Regions from separate parts of the Heyndrickxia sp. FSL K6-6286 genome, predicted to be linked through region 3. Evidence: riboswitches for the same ligand, from Rfam matches in the RefSeq annotation. Region 3 holds a riboswitch; each other region holds the start of a gene.
What was found. A riboswitch is a leader RNA that binds a small molecule or an ion and turns the genes downstream of it on or off. The one in region 3 is predicted to bind cobalamin.

Region 1: another riboswitch for cobalamin. It lies ahead of MHI39_RS21815 (ABC transporter substrate-binding protein); the one in region 3 lies ahead of MHI39_RS14925 (acyl-CoA thioesterase).
Region 2: another riboswitch for cobalamin. It lies ahead of MHI39_RS01495 (hypothetical protein); the one in region 3 lies ahead of MHI39_RS14925 (acyl-CoA thioesterase).

Annotation. Positions count from the first base shown of each region.
Region 1 is NZ_CP152029.1:4,312,913-4,317,855, forward strand. It holds gene MHI39_RS21805 (iron ABC transporter permease) at 1-568, opposite strand, end outside; gene MHI39_RS21810 (cob(I)yrinic acid a,c-diamide adenosyltransferase) at 672-1,268, opposite strand; gene MHI39_RS21815 (ABC transporter substrate-binding protein) at 1,297-2,265, opposite strand; cobalamin riboswitch at 2,504-2,692, opposite strand; gene MHI39_RS21820 (sodium-dependent transporter) at 2,780-4,129, opposite strand; gene MHI39_RS21825 (bifunctional 3-deoxy-7-phosphoheptulonate synthase/chorismate mutase) at 4,225-4,943, opposite strand, start outside.
Region 2 is NZ_CP152029.1:268,166-273,108, reverse strand. It holds gene MHI39_RS01505 (polysaccharide deacetylase family protein) at 32-814, shown strand; gene aspS (aspartate--tRNA(Asn) ligase) at 1,207-2,493, opposite strand; T-box leader at 2,553-2,767, opposite strand; cobalamin riboswitch at 2,877-3,070, shown strand; gene MHI39_RS01495 (hypothetical protein) at 3,300-3,845, shown strand; gene MHI39_RS01490 (ABC transporter substrate-binding protein) at 3,847-4,791, shown strand.
Region 3 is NZ_CP152029.1:2,939,888-2,944,830, reverse strand. It holds gene MHI39_RS14935 (MFS transporter) at 1-798, shown strand, start outside; gene MHI39_RS14930 (MgtC/SapB family protein) at 1,039-1,710, shown strand; cobalamin riboswitch at 1,819-2,001, shown strand; gene MHI39_RS14925 (acyl-CoA thioesterase) at 2,247-2,684, shown strand; gene MHI39_RS14920 (thiol-disulfide oxidoreductase DCC family protein) at 2,763-3,155, opposite strand; gene MHI39_RS14915 (GbsR/MarR family transcriptional regulator) at 3,348-3,902, opposite strand; gene MHI39_RS14910 (betaine/proline/choline family ABC transporter ATP-binding protein) at 4,209-4,943, shown strand, end outside.

The DNA of each region.
Region 1 (4,943 bases), 1.4 Mb from region 3:
ACTCATCGCCTGTTAAAGCAATGATTAGGGAAATAAACGAACTAAAAAATGAACTAAATATAATGCCAGTTAATATAATTGTTTCTACTTTCATTGATCTCTCAATTTTTTTTGCAAAAAATAAAACACTAAATATCGTAATAAATGAACCAATTATGCTCATTAATGGCAATGTAAGTATTCCGATGAATGGTATAGATAAATGAAAGAATAATGTTGCAACTGCTCCAACAGAGGCTCCAGACGACACCCCTAAAGTATATGGGTCTGCTAAAGGATTTCGAAGCAACCCTTGAAATGCCGCACCTGCAATCGATAATGAAGCACCAACTAGCCCAGCCAATATTACACGAGGCAGTCGAATATCTAAAACAATATTCGTATTCATCGCATCTATTTTATCACTTAATGGAAAGTGGAAAATAGCCGCTCCGATGATTTGGATGATATCCTTCATTGGCACCGTTACTGAACCAATGGAAATGCCTATTAAAATAGAAAAACTTAAAAAAACCACTCCAAATAGATAAGGAAAATAATTATTCTTCCGTAGATACCGAATAGTAATTGGCTTCTGCAGTCTCTTTCAACTCCTTTTAGTACATTTGAAAAAGGACTGTCTAAAAAGGAGACAGACCCCTATGCCTTTAGACAGCCCCTATTTCTATCAATCAATTTTCTTCTGTTTTGTTCTCTTTTCTTTTGCCGTCACGAAAAACCTTGGCACTTCGAATATATTCTACATCTTTTTTTCCTGATCGGTGATTAATTACTCTTGCAAGAGCAAAAAAATAGTCCGACAAACGATTCAAATACATTTGAGCGAGTGGAGGAACAATTTCTTCAGCTTTTGAGAAACTAACAACTAGACGCTCAGCACGTCTTGTAACTGTTCTTGCTATATGAATAGAAGCAGCCGCTTTTGTCCCACCAGGTAAAATAAAGCGTTCCAATTCAGGTGTACTGGCGATATACTCATCAATCTTCTCTTCAAGGTAATCAATCATGTCTTGTTGAAGCTTATAAGGACGTTTAGTTGATTTTGTCGCTAGATCCCCTCCGCAATCAAATAATTCATGTTGAATTTTTTCAAGATCATCAAGTACGTCAGAAAAAAGATCGGGATCCAATTCAGCCATCGCTTGTCCAACAAAACAATTCACTTCATCCACTGTTCCATAAGCTTGTACCCTTAAATCATCTTTATCTACTCTACCACCGATGATACTTGTTTGCCCCTTGTCACCTGTTCTAGTATAGATTCTCATAACATTTCCTCCTCACTCTTATCTCCACTTATTTAAATGTATCGGGATATATTGCCTTTGCCATTTCCTCTAAACCTTCCACAAGACGTGGACCTGGTCTTGACACTTTGTCAGAATCGACACTATATACTCGTTTATTTTTAATGGCGGATACTTCTTCCCACCCTTTACGGCTATAAGCTTGTTCTACTGCGTCCTTTACATAATAACCATATGTTATGATCATTACATCCGGATTTGCTTTAACTGCTGCTTCTTCCGAATATTTCGGCCATCCTTCTTCAGCAGCTGCAATATTTTTGGCGCCAAGCATTTCTAGCATTTCATTCATGAAGGTACCTGAACCTGCTGTATAAATATCTGGTGGAGCAGAGATTTCCATCCATACATTTGGTTGCTCCTCCTTGGAAATTCCTGCCGCCTTTTCTTTAATTTCTTCAACTTTTGCTTTCATTCCATCGACAATTTCATCCGCTTTTTCCTTTGTCCCAGTTGCTGCACCAATCATTTCAATCGTTTTATACGTATCTGCAAATGAGCTTGCATTATTGACGGCAATAACCTTAATTCCTGAATCCTCTAATTGCTTTAATCCATCCTTAGAATTATGAGCCTGTGAAGCATCAGCTAAAACAATATCAGGTTTTAAAGAAATTATTTTTTCAACATTGAATTCTTGTCCACCAACTTTTTCCTTTGACTGCGCCTGTTCGGGATAATTGTCAAAATCCGAGACACCAACAATTTCTTTATCTAACCCAAGGGCAAAGGCTGTTTCTGTATTACTTGGAAGAAGGGAAACAATTTTCTCTGGCTTCTTATCAATAGTAATTTCTTTATCGGTTCCATCCGTAATTGTTACGGGAAAAGCTTGGTCTTGTTGCTTAGTCTCCTGCTTATTATCACTTACTTTCTTTTCACTATCCTGCTGTGTACCACATGCAGCCAATATAAAAATTAGTAAAAAAATAGGTATAAATCTTAATAGCTTTTTCATTTGTAAACTCCTTTTTACATTTAAAATAGTCATAAAGATGGCCGTTTTCACAAAGATCCTTTATCCTCCATAATTAATGTAGAAGGAAAAAAACAATACATTTGTTCATATCTTTTATGAAAAAGACCTAAAAAAAACATCTCTAATAAAAGAGATGTCATATGTAAAACGGTATAATAGCAAATCATGCACGCTAAAAAACGTTTTCGTCAACACCCCCCTATCCTCGTAGGCAAACTGGTGCACTCAAAAAACAGGCAGGTCTCCTGGCTCATGATCATTGCTCCCTGTACCTTCCCTTATCCTTTAATGGATAAAGTGGATATTACAGTTTGCTCCCATTTACAGTGGCGGGACCGCGTTGGAATTACACCAAACTTCCCTTTTAAACCTTCACAAAGAAAGTACCTGTTTTCGTTGCAATATATTAAATTTTCAACCATTAACAATTATACAGGAAAGATATATGGATGACTATCCTGAAAAATTTTATGCTAATAAATGATTTACAGCACTACCAAACTCCCAGCACATCTAACATGACAACAAAAATTAAAATTGGTGCAACAAAACGTATGAGGAAATACCAAGCTTCGAACAGTCCTCTTTTAAGACCGCTCCCTTGTTTTAATTCCTCGTAAAGAACGGATTTCTTCACTTTAAGTGGTACAAAAATAGCGATAAGAAGGGCACCAAGCGGCATTAAAATATTACTAACGGTATAATCCATTAAATCGAAAAATGTTTTACCTAAAAGAGTAACATCACCTAACGCTCCGTATGAAAGGGCAGATGGAATACCAAAAATAAAGATGGCAATTCCGATGATCCATGACCATTTTTTACGTCCTTTTATATCCTTTTTAGTGATCACAGACACAATAATTTCAAGCATAGAAAAAGCTGATGTTAATGCCGCAAAAAGGAATAAAATTAAAAATGCTATAAAGAAAAGCATTCCAAGCGGTAACTGACTGAAGACTGTTGGAAGTACATTAAATAACAGTACAGGTCCTGCACCCGGCTCCAATCCTAAAGCAAATACTGCTGGAAAGATTGCTAAACCAGCTAAAAGTACAATGACTAAATTCATTACTACAATAGAAAAAGCTGAACGGGGTAAGCTTTGATTTTTCGGTAAATACGAACTATACGTCACCATTACTGAAACACCTACACTTAACGTAAAGAATGATTGCCCCATGGCTTCCAAGATCGTTTTTGAAGTTAATTTTGAAAAGTCCGGTTGCAGTAAAAAGGATATACCAGCCATTGCTCCATCTAAGGTAATTGAACGAATAACTAATAATATAAATAGTATAAATAATGCAGGCATCATAATCTTACTTGCTTGTTCAATCCCTTTTTGAACCCCTCTTGCAACAACAACAATCGTCATTAGAATAAATAATAATTGCACGATTAAACTAATAATTGGATCAGAAATTGTGTCCCCAAATACTTGTGTATATTGATCAGATGAAAGACCGTTTAACTGACCGGTAATCGCCTTGTATAAATAAATAATGATCCAACCACCAATGACACTATAGAAAGAAAGTAAAATAAAACACGCAATCATACCTAAAATTCCTATCCAGTGCCATTTCGCTTTTGGTGCTATTTTTCGATACGAATCCACTGCATTTTCTTGTGTTAATCGACCAATGGAGAATTCCGCTAAAAGCAATGGAAGTCCTAGTAATAATGTAAATAGAATAAAAATTAGAAAGAAAGCTCCTCCCCCATTTTGACCTGCGATATAAGGGAATTTCCAAATTGCTCCTAAACCTATTGCTGACCCTGCTGCAGCTAATATAAAGCCAAGCTTTGATGACCACTGTTCTTGCTGACTCACTCTCATTCTCCTCTCAGATGTAAACAACTATGTTTCCTATATTCTCGTTTGCAGTTGTCATTAAGGGGTCAGACCCCTTAATAGACAGCTACGATTTTGCTTTAAGCAAGTTTGTTTTTAAACCCCTTTAATTCATCCATAAATGTATGGAATTGCGGAATATCCATTTGCTGGGCGGAATCCGATAAAGCAACAGCAGGATCAGGGTGAACCTCAGCCATGACTGCGTCTGCCCCAATTGCTAATGCTGCTTTTGCCGTTGGAAGAAGCAAGTCTTTTCGTCCTGTTGAATGGGTAACGTCTACCACTACTGGTAAATGAGTTTCCTTCTTCAAAATCGGAACAGCTGAAATATCAAGGGTATTCCGAGTTGCTTTTTCGTACGTACGAATTCCCCGCTCACATAAAATAATTTGGTCATTTCCTTGTGAAATAATGTATTCAGCCGCATGAACAAATTCATCAATGGTTGCAGCCAATCCCCTTTTTAATAAAACAGGCTTATTTACTCTTCCAACTGCACGTAATAAATCAAAATTCTGCATATTCCTCGCTCCAATTTGGATCACATCAACATATTCAAGAGAGATTTCCACATCATTCGGATTGAGTATTTCACTAATAACGGCTAAATCATATTCATCCGCAACTTCACGTAATATTTGCAGACCCTCAACCCCTAAGCCTTGAAAATCATATGGAGATGTTCTTGGTTTAAAGGCTCCTCCACGCATTAATTTTATGCCTTGCTCCTTCATAGCTTCTGCAACTTGTCTTACTTGTTCCTTACTTTCTACTGCACAGGGCCCCATAATAAATG
Region 2 (4,943 bases), 2.6 Mb from region 3:
AATATAATCTAAAAACTAGAGGTAGTCACTAATGAAACATTCTCTGCTTTCTATTTTCGTCTTATTTCTTTTAATGGTTCCCTTTTCCGTTCCTACATACGTTAAAGCAAAGACCACATCTTTCGTTCATGAGCTATCCGCTGAACCTAAAAAAGATCCATTATCCTTATCAGAATTAAATAATAAATACCAAAATACATTTTTTTTGTATGGATCGAAGACAAAACGAGAAATTGCTTTAACATTTGATGATGCACCTGATAATATTTTCACCCCACAGATCTTAGATATTTTAAAACAAAAAGGGGTTAAGGCAACATTTTTTGTAGTTGGATATCGAATCGAGGAACATCCTGATATATTTAAAAGGATTATTCGAGAAGGACATGCTCTTGGAAACCATTCGTATAATCATGCGAATTTTTCTAAATTGAGTGATACTGAATTTAGAAATCAAATTATAAAAACAGACACTATTATTAAACAGTATACTGGATATATTCCAAGAATGATTAGACCGCCATATGGAAATATCAATGAGGAGCAACTCCAATGGTTGAAATTACACAACAAAAAAATTGTAAATTGGAATGTTGATTCTCTAGATTGGAAAGGCTTAGATGAAGATCAGGTGGCGAGTAATGTTCTATTGCATGTAAAACCGGGTGCAATTATTCTGCAGCACTCTGGAACCGGGACTGGTGGAGATTTATCTGGGACCGTAAAATCTTTACCGAAAATTATTGATGAGCTGAATAAAGAAAAATATCACTTGGTAACGATCCCTAAATTGCTTAATATACCAGCTAAATAATCAATTTTGTACTTTTTCGCTTTTATAGAACTAAAAATACGATGGAAATTGGAGGATAACTCCAATTTCCATCCTCAATGACTATTCAAAAAAATTGGTTTAGTCATTCTTTTCCACTTCATTGTTTTGCTTCTCTTGAGTAGCTAGCAAAGAGGACGTTTCAATTACCTCTTCTGTTTCTTGAACATCTCCTTCTTGTATACAAAAAGTCAACAAAACATTTAATAATGTGTAAGCACTCTAACGGTGAAATTAACTCAACAAATTTTCGAGTTTACCCCTATTATTCACATAAAAAAGGCTGCCATTTTTGGCAACCAACCTTTGGGAAAACTACATCCTTACATATTATTCCCTCCCTTACTACTGTTATTAAGACCATTGATTTTGCTCTAAGGTATAAGTCTCTCAATATCCCTAGGAAATGCTGTTGCCCCCCTAATATTTCCTACTCCTGTCATATTTGCTGTCAATCTCTCTAGTCCAATGGCGAATCCACCATGTGGAGGTACACCATATTTAAACATTTCAATATATGAGGCAAAATCATTTGGATTTAATCCTTTACTTGAGAATGACTGTAACAGCATTTCATAATCATGAATACGAAGCCCACCAGAAGTAATTTCTAAGCCTTTGTACAATAAATCATATGATTCTGTTAATCCTAAATCATTACTAGGCATCGTGTACATTGGACGTGTTTCACATGGATAATTGGTAATAAAGACAAATTCACTATTATATTTTTCTCTTACGTATTCACCTATTAATTGCTCTCCTTCGGAATCTAGGTCCCCTTCAGGAGATGCTTTTTGATATTGACTACTTAATATTTCCTGTGCTTCGTAAAGAGTTAAGCACGGAATCTCAGTTATACACGGAAGTTTAACATCAAGAATTTCTAACTCCCGTTTACATTGGTCATTTACACGTGAGATCATATATTTAAGTACATCTGTTTCCCATTCCATAATTTCTTTTACATCGTCAATAAATCCTATTTCAACATCAAGAGAAACATATTCATTTAAATGTCTTGATGAATGATGTGCCTCCGCTCGAAATACCTGCCCGATTTCAAAAACACGTTCGAAACCACTTGCTACCATCATTTGTTTATAAAATTGAGGTGATTGTGCTAAATGGGCGTTTTTCCCAAAATAATTTAGGCTAAATACATTTGCACCTCCTTCTGCACCCTGAGAGACAATTTTTGGTGTAAAAATTCGTGTAAATCCATGTGATGTAAAAAAATCGCCAAATGACTGTGATAATACACTTTGAATTTTAAAAATGGCTTGATTTTTTTCATGTCTTAAAGATAAGGTACGATGGTTAAGAAGATGATCCATTCCAGCTTTCAATTCCGATTGATTGATTTCAAATGGGATCTCCTTTTGACTTTTATTGATCACTCTAATATCTCTCACATGTATTTCTACGCCCAATTTTTGTTTCTTTGATTCAACAACGTCCCCGATGATCTCAACAATTGATTCATTTTCTACTTTGAAATTTAACCATTCTTTCTCCAAAATACATTGAATAATCCCGCCCCTATCCCGAAGTAACAGGAAGGTAACTTTTGATAAATAACGTTGTTTGTGAACCCAACCCGATAATTTTACCGTTTCACCAGCCTTATAAGGTGTTTCCGTCGTTACTATTCGAATCATTTTGACTTCCTCCTTTTCATTGATAAAGAATCAAATAAAAAAATTCGCCCCTATATAAACATAGGGACGAATTTTTTCCGTGGTACCACCCAGATTGCCTTTTTACCAGCCTCTCATTCCACATAACGAGTGGTACCGTCTGATTCTACTTTGCCTTTAAGCATTTCTTTCAGCACTTACGGATGTCACCATGATAACCTTGATGCGTTTTTCCACCAACCAAACGCTCTCTATAATCAAGGACTTATCATTTCCTTCCGATCATTGATTTCCATATTTTGATTGTAGAAGATTATATATTTACGAAAGGAAAATGTCAACCTATTCAGAGTATAAAAAAATGCTTCATTATTCACTCTCTTCATTGTACACTTGTAGTAAGTGAATACCTGCAGGGAATAGGTTGCTAAGATATTAGCATTAATAGGGAATTCGGTGTGATACCGAAGCTGTTTCCGCAACTGTAAGTGCCGATGAAATAAGAAGTAAACCACTGTTTGCAACATCGAAAACGGGAAGGTTCTTAAAGTAAATTGACGCACAAGCCAGGAGACCTGCCTATTCTTGAACGTAACATGCTCTTCGGAAGATAAGAGATTTTATGGCAGCTCGATTGGTTCTTCATATCGTTTAATAAAGGATCATTTTCCCGCCGGCCAAATTCTATCTGGGCGGTTTTTTTGTGTTCTATTTTACAAGTATATTGATATCCTCGTTATGAAACTATATAGATCGAAACCAGACGAATTTTTTCTGAAGTGTTATGAGGTAAGCATTTAAAATATTTAAGATTAGGAGAAAAAGACATGGTAAAAAAAGACTTACGTTATTTATGCTATCCCTTTATGCGCGAATCCGCTTCAACCGTTGATTTCGAAATTAGAACAGATTCATTAACAACGCGTATTGGACAAGCTGCTTCCTTAACAAAGGATATTCCTATTGTTTATGAAGATTTAATGTACTTGCTTCCAATGGCCTATCATCTAAATGGATCTGTACGCGGAAAGCTTGCCATTAGCGAGGAAGATTTAAATCGTCTAAGCAGCATGTATGATTTTTATGTTACGGAAACAGATGGTCGCATTGATCGATTTGTACTTCCACAAGGGACGGCTGCTGCATGTGCTCTACATGTATGTAGAAGTGAGGCAAAAAAGTCCGTTCGTGCTTTACATAAGGTAAGTCTTGAAAGAGAGGTTCCGGATATCTTATTCAATTATACGAATCTACTAGCTAATGTCCTATTTTACATGGCGGTCTATGTAAACAAGGATAAAGGTGTTGAAGAAATCCAATTTGTCAGTAAATCTTATCCAATAAGACCGATAAAAAAGAAAGTAGGGAAATAACTTGAAGAAATATCATTTGTTTCATTGGCTAACAGCTATCATGTTAATCATTTTCTTAGCAGGCTGCCAATCCAATCAGAGCAGCAATGAACCTAAAAAAGGGGATACACCTGAACAAGTAAAAGTGTATACCGTGAAGGATGATACGGGCAAAGAAGTTTCCTTCAAAAAAGCTCCTGAAACGGTCATTTCATTGCAGCCTAGTAATACTGAAATTCTTTTTGCCATTGGAGCTGGAGATAAAGTAATTGGCGCAACGGAATATGATAATTATCCAGAGCAAGCAAGTAAAATTGAACGTGTATCGGACTCTGTTACCATTAATACAGAAAAAATTATTGCACTAAAACCAGATATTGTCATTGCTTATACAATCGGAGATGAAAATGCCTTAAAACCAATTGAAGATGCAGGTATTCCTGTATTTGTCATACAATCTGCTTCTTCCTTTGAGGATGTTTATGGTGATATCCAACAAATTTCAGAAGTAATGGGTGTGAAAGAAAAAGGGGAAGAACTTATTACCAATATTCGCACTCATATAAATGATATCGAAAATAAATTAAAAAATATCGAAAAACCAAAACGCGTATATTTTGAAATAAGCCCATCTCCTGATATTTATTCAACAGGCAAAAACACATTCCAACAAGAAATCCTCCAAACAGCTGGTGTAGAGAATATCTTTGGGAATCAAGAAGGTTGGATCAAGGTTTCAGAAGAGACAGTCATCAAGCAGAATCCTGAAATCATTGCAACAACTGTCGATTATATCGAAGGCCCTGTAGCAGAAATCAAAGCTCGTAAAGGATGGGAAACCATAGAAGCGATTAATAAGGATAGAGTATACCAATTGGACTCGGATATCATGTCGCGCCCAGGCCCAAGAATTGCTGAAGCGGTTGAATTAGTTGCTAAAATGGCGTACCCAGAATATTTTAAATGAGACTAAAGCTGGAGTGTTGATCACTCCAGCTTTTAACTTTAGCTATAATCAATATAGTACTTTCAGAATTCATGAAAAGAACATCATAAAGATAACTAAGTTCGAATATCTCGACTTAGAGAATAGTAGTGAGCAAAACCGAATCTATCTAA
Region 3 (4,943 bases):
ATGGGATTATACATTAGTGGAAACTCGATCGGTGGTATGGGAGGACGAATTATTAGTGGAGCATTGACCGATTATTTTAATTGGCATATTGCCCTTATTGGTATTGGAATTATTAGTTTAATTGCAAGTTTATTATTCTGGTTTACGTTACCAAAATCAACTCATTTCCAGCCGCGAAAATTTGATGTGGTTAAATTAGGAAAATCTTTATTCAGTCAATTCAATGAGCCAGGATTAATCTATTTATTCGGGACTGGATTTTTATTAATGGGAAGCTTTGTTTCACTTTATAATTATATTGGCTTTCAATTAATTGCTCCTCCGTATTCATTAAGTCAGACAATCGTCGGTTTTATTTTTATTGTATATATTGTTGGAACGTTTAGTTCGACATGGATGGGAATGCTTGCTGATCAGCATGGTAGACGTAAGATTTTGCAATTATCTTTATTGATTTTGCTAATCGGAGCATGTATCACGTTAAATACAAATCTTTGGTTAAAAATTATTGGAATAGCCGTTTTTACCTTTGGATTTTTTGCAGGACATTCCATTGCAAGTGGCTGGGTTGGCAAATTATCGACACATGATAAAGCACAAGCCTCGTCACTTTATTTATTCTTTTACTATATAGGTTCAAGTATAGGTGGTACGGTGGGAGGTATGTTCTATAGTGATTTTGGTTGGATTGGTGTAATAGTAATGATTATAGTCTTTACAATTATTGCAATAGGATTATCTGTGCGTTTAGGAACGATTGCCAAAAGAAAATTGCAACTTTCATCGCATAAGTTATAAATTAAATGCAGGATTTCTATTTTAAGAGCTTGCAACTAAGTTCGAGTGTATATTTTTATACACTCGTTTTTTTATTTTTTAAGTAGGATAAACTAATAAAACATATATAAATAGATGTAACTTAGTTTTGCTAGTGAGATTGAAACCTAATCAAACCTTTAGAAAGGAAAAATGAATCTATGTTAGATTTGTAATAGCATAATCATCAAAGCCATAAATTAATGGGGAAAGGGGTCATATATAATGATAGAGCTTGAATTAATTGCAAGACTTGTAATTGCGGGGATATTGGGAGCACTTGTCGGATTTGAAAGAGAAAAGCGTTATAAAGAAGCAGGATTACGTACCCATTTCCTTGTGGCCGTCGGAAGTGCATTAGCAATGATCGTTTCAAAATATGCATTTTTTGATGTTGTAAATAGTGGAACAATTGAATTAGACCCAAGCCGAATTGCGGCAGGAGTCATCAGTGGAGTTGGTTTCTTAGGTGCAGGTACCATTCTTATACAACGTCAATCCGTTCATGGGTTAACAACTGCAGCTGGACTTTGGTCAACAGCTGGAATTGGATTAGCGATAGGTGCAGGCATGTATATTGTAAGTATTTTTGGAACGCTCTTAGTATTAATTGCTTTAGAAATTTTAAGTAGATTATTTCAACCAGTTTTTCCGAAGTTTCATAAATTAACGATTCATGTTCGAACAAATGAAGCGATTTCTGCGGCACTCACTATTTTATCCGAAAATCATTTAGATGTGAAATCGTACCAGGTAAAAGTAACGTCAGTTGATAATCATCCACTTTTTGTCGTGGATTTACAATTAAAATCAAAGAAGTTGAAGAAAAAGGAGACTGAAATATTAAAAATGTTGCAAACGATTCCTGAACTGGAAAGTATAAAATTTGATTAAGCAACAGAAAGAGAACAAATCGTTCAATATTTTTCACTTAATCTTTAAAATTATAAATTGTAAGTCAATTCATAATATATTATGATAATTCTATACTACTATAGTGAAATATTTGCCGATAAATATGGTGTTTGCCAAAAATTAAAAGGGAATCTGGTGAAATTCCAGAACTGTACCCGCAACTGTAAGTGTTGACGAAATAAGGATAACCACTGTCCAATTTTGGATGGGAAGGACTTAAAGTAGAATGATACACGAGTCAGGAGACCTGCCATATTTATAGCGACTTATTTTCCTCGGGAGTTGGGAAGATTCGTACACATTGGTAGATTAATAGACAATTAATGATTTGGTCTGTTCTGCTATCAGCGTATTTTTAGGACTGGCTAACAATATGTGATTTACCATTTAAGATAGGTAAAACATCTATTTTATGTTAGGGGAATCTGTCTTAAGAAAAATGGTCAGTACCTTTAATTTTAATTTCTTCTCTCCTGTACTTCATAGTGGTAAATATACATGAAAGTGGAGAAATGATGGAGAAAACAATTTCTGTAAATGTATCAAGAACCTATCAAACTAAACTAGTATTACCTCCAGATACGAACCATATGGAAACTATTTTTGGAGGAACCATCTTATCGTATATTGATGAAATTGCTGCTATTTCAGCAATGAAGCACTCTCGAAAAGTCGTAGTAACTGCGTCAATCGATGCTGTTCATTTTGTTTCCTCTGCAAAAGTTGGCGACATTTTGACTTTAGAGGCATTTGTCCTTTCAACTGGGAGGACATCAATGAAGGTTTATGTAAAGGTCGAGTGTGAGAATTTAGAGGAGGAAGAAAAACGATTAACAACTACATCCACCTTAACAATGGTAGCACTTGATGAATACGGAAAACCGACACCAGTGCCAAAAGTTATGCTGGAAGCTGATTGGGAAAAAGAGTTATTACTCAAAAAACAGCCTTAAAATATTTGTATAAAAAATGGAGTCGTTCTTTACATTTATATGACGACTCCATTTTATTTTTATCATAATGATAGGTTACTATAATAAGAATCTTTCCTGATCTTCCTTTGATGGGATCATACAGCTATCCCTTTTACCAAACCAGCGATAACGATTTTTCGCGATAATATCGTAGATCAAATTTCTTATTGGTAGTGGGATAATTCGAAAAGCATATCCCCATTTCCATAATCCATTAAGACTTCGGCAAACTCGTAATGCCGCTTCCGATTTTGTGTACAATTTGCCACCCTCAATAAGTACAAAGCTGTCAATTAAGCTGTTTACTCTATACTCCATTAATAATTTTTCCCCAACTTCGCTTTGAAGAGAAGCAAATTTAAAATATTTATTTTGGTCCCTTTTTATAATAAATTGTACGCTTCCATTACAAAAATTACATACTCCATCAAATAGTATAATTCCAGTCAATTGGTCACCTTCTTTTATAGGATGAAAGGAAATAATGAGAGTGAAAAATTTTATAACGTTTATATTTATTTTAACTTAGAAAAAAGCTTAATAAAAAGCAGTAGATTTTTACATGAAAACTACTGCTTGAAATATTTTCTATGTTTTATTTCAATATAAAAAGGGTATATTACCACGGAGCTTATATGTTAATTATTTTCCTCTCCATTCAGTGGTTTTCGGCACATGCTCGAATATTTCACCACTTTCAAAAAAGTCAACTAAACGAGTAAGCCATTGATAATAATCCGACCAAATTTTCATTTCCTTTAATAATTCATTGATTTGATCTTCTGCTTCCTGTGATAATTCTTCATTATCTTTTAACATCAGCAGCTCACGTGTTAATTTTTTTTCAAAAATTTTATTGCGGTTAATCGTTTTTCTCCAATTTGAGGTGAAAATTGAAATAAAGGTTTCGTAATAATCTGTTTCTACATCATAAATATCTTTACGAACCCCTTTTTCAAAAACTTTTTCAGCAATATTAATATCTAGCATCTCTCTAACAACTTGACTCATTCTTGTTTTACTCATTCCAGTTGCAGTGGATAGCTCATCTAATGTCATTGGTTTTCTATTCATATAAATAATACCAAGAATACGACCGACTGTAGGGGAAACTCCATACGTCTTCATATTATCAGCAATTTTTTCAATATATTGTTCCTTAGCTTGATCAATGACTCGCAAGTGCTTTTCTTCCATAGGTAGTTTGCTCCTTTAAATACCTCATATACAAAGTCAATGTATCATATATCCAATGAAAAATAAAATCTTTTCTGAATGAGGAAATGAAAGCAATAAGGAGGAATAGTAAGAAATGAGAGGATGATAGTCTTTAACTATTTATATTAATGTAAAATTGATGCAATATATGCAATCTATAAACTTTTTATTTTACAAACTTTACGTTATACTTAAATAGTGACATATACGAAAAAAATTGCATAGTATACCAAATGGTTAATTGTTCCAACTGTTTCATTGGTAAAATTACGGAGGTGTATCGATTTGTTAAAATTTGATCATGTTACAAAGATATATAAGGGAGGAAAAAAAGCGGTTGATGACTTAAATCTTGAATTTAAAGCAGGCGAATTTATCGTTTTTATCGGTCCAAGTGGTTGTGGGAAAACAACGACGATGAAAATGATTAACCGTTTAATAGAACCAACAAGTGGAAGTATTTATATTAATGGAAAAAATATTTTAGAAAAAGATCCCGTACAACTTAGACGTGAAATTGGCTACGTCATTCAACAAATAGGTTTATTCCCTCATATGACCATTCAACAAAATATATCACTCATTCCAAAACTATTAAAATGGCCGGAAGAAAAGCGCCGTGACCGAGCAAAAGAACTGCTCAAACTTGTAAATATGACAGAAGATTATTTAGATCGCTATCCACATGAACTAAGTGGTGGACAGCAGCAAAGGATCGGGGTACTAAGGGCTCTAGCTGCAGACCAGCCATTAATCTTAATGGATGAACCATTTGGTGCATTGGATCCTATTACAAGAGATTCATTGCAAGATGAATTCAAAAAATTACAGAAATCATTAGGAAAAACAATTGTTTTCGTTACGCATGATATGGACGAAGCATTAAAATTGGCAGATCAGATTGTTATTATGCGTGATGGGAAATTAGTCCAAGTAGGGTCTCCTGATGAAATATTACGTGAACCTGCGAATGATTTTGTTGAAGAATTCATTGGAAAGGAACGTTTACTTCAAGCGCGT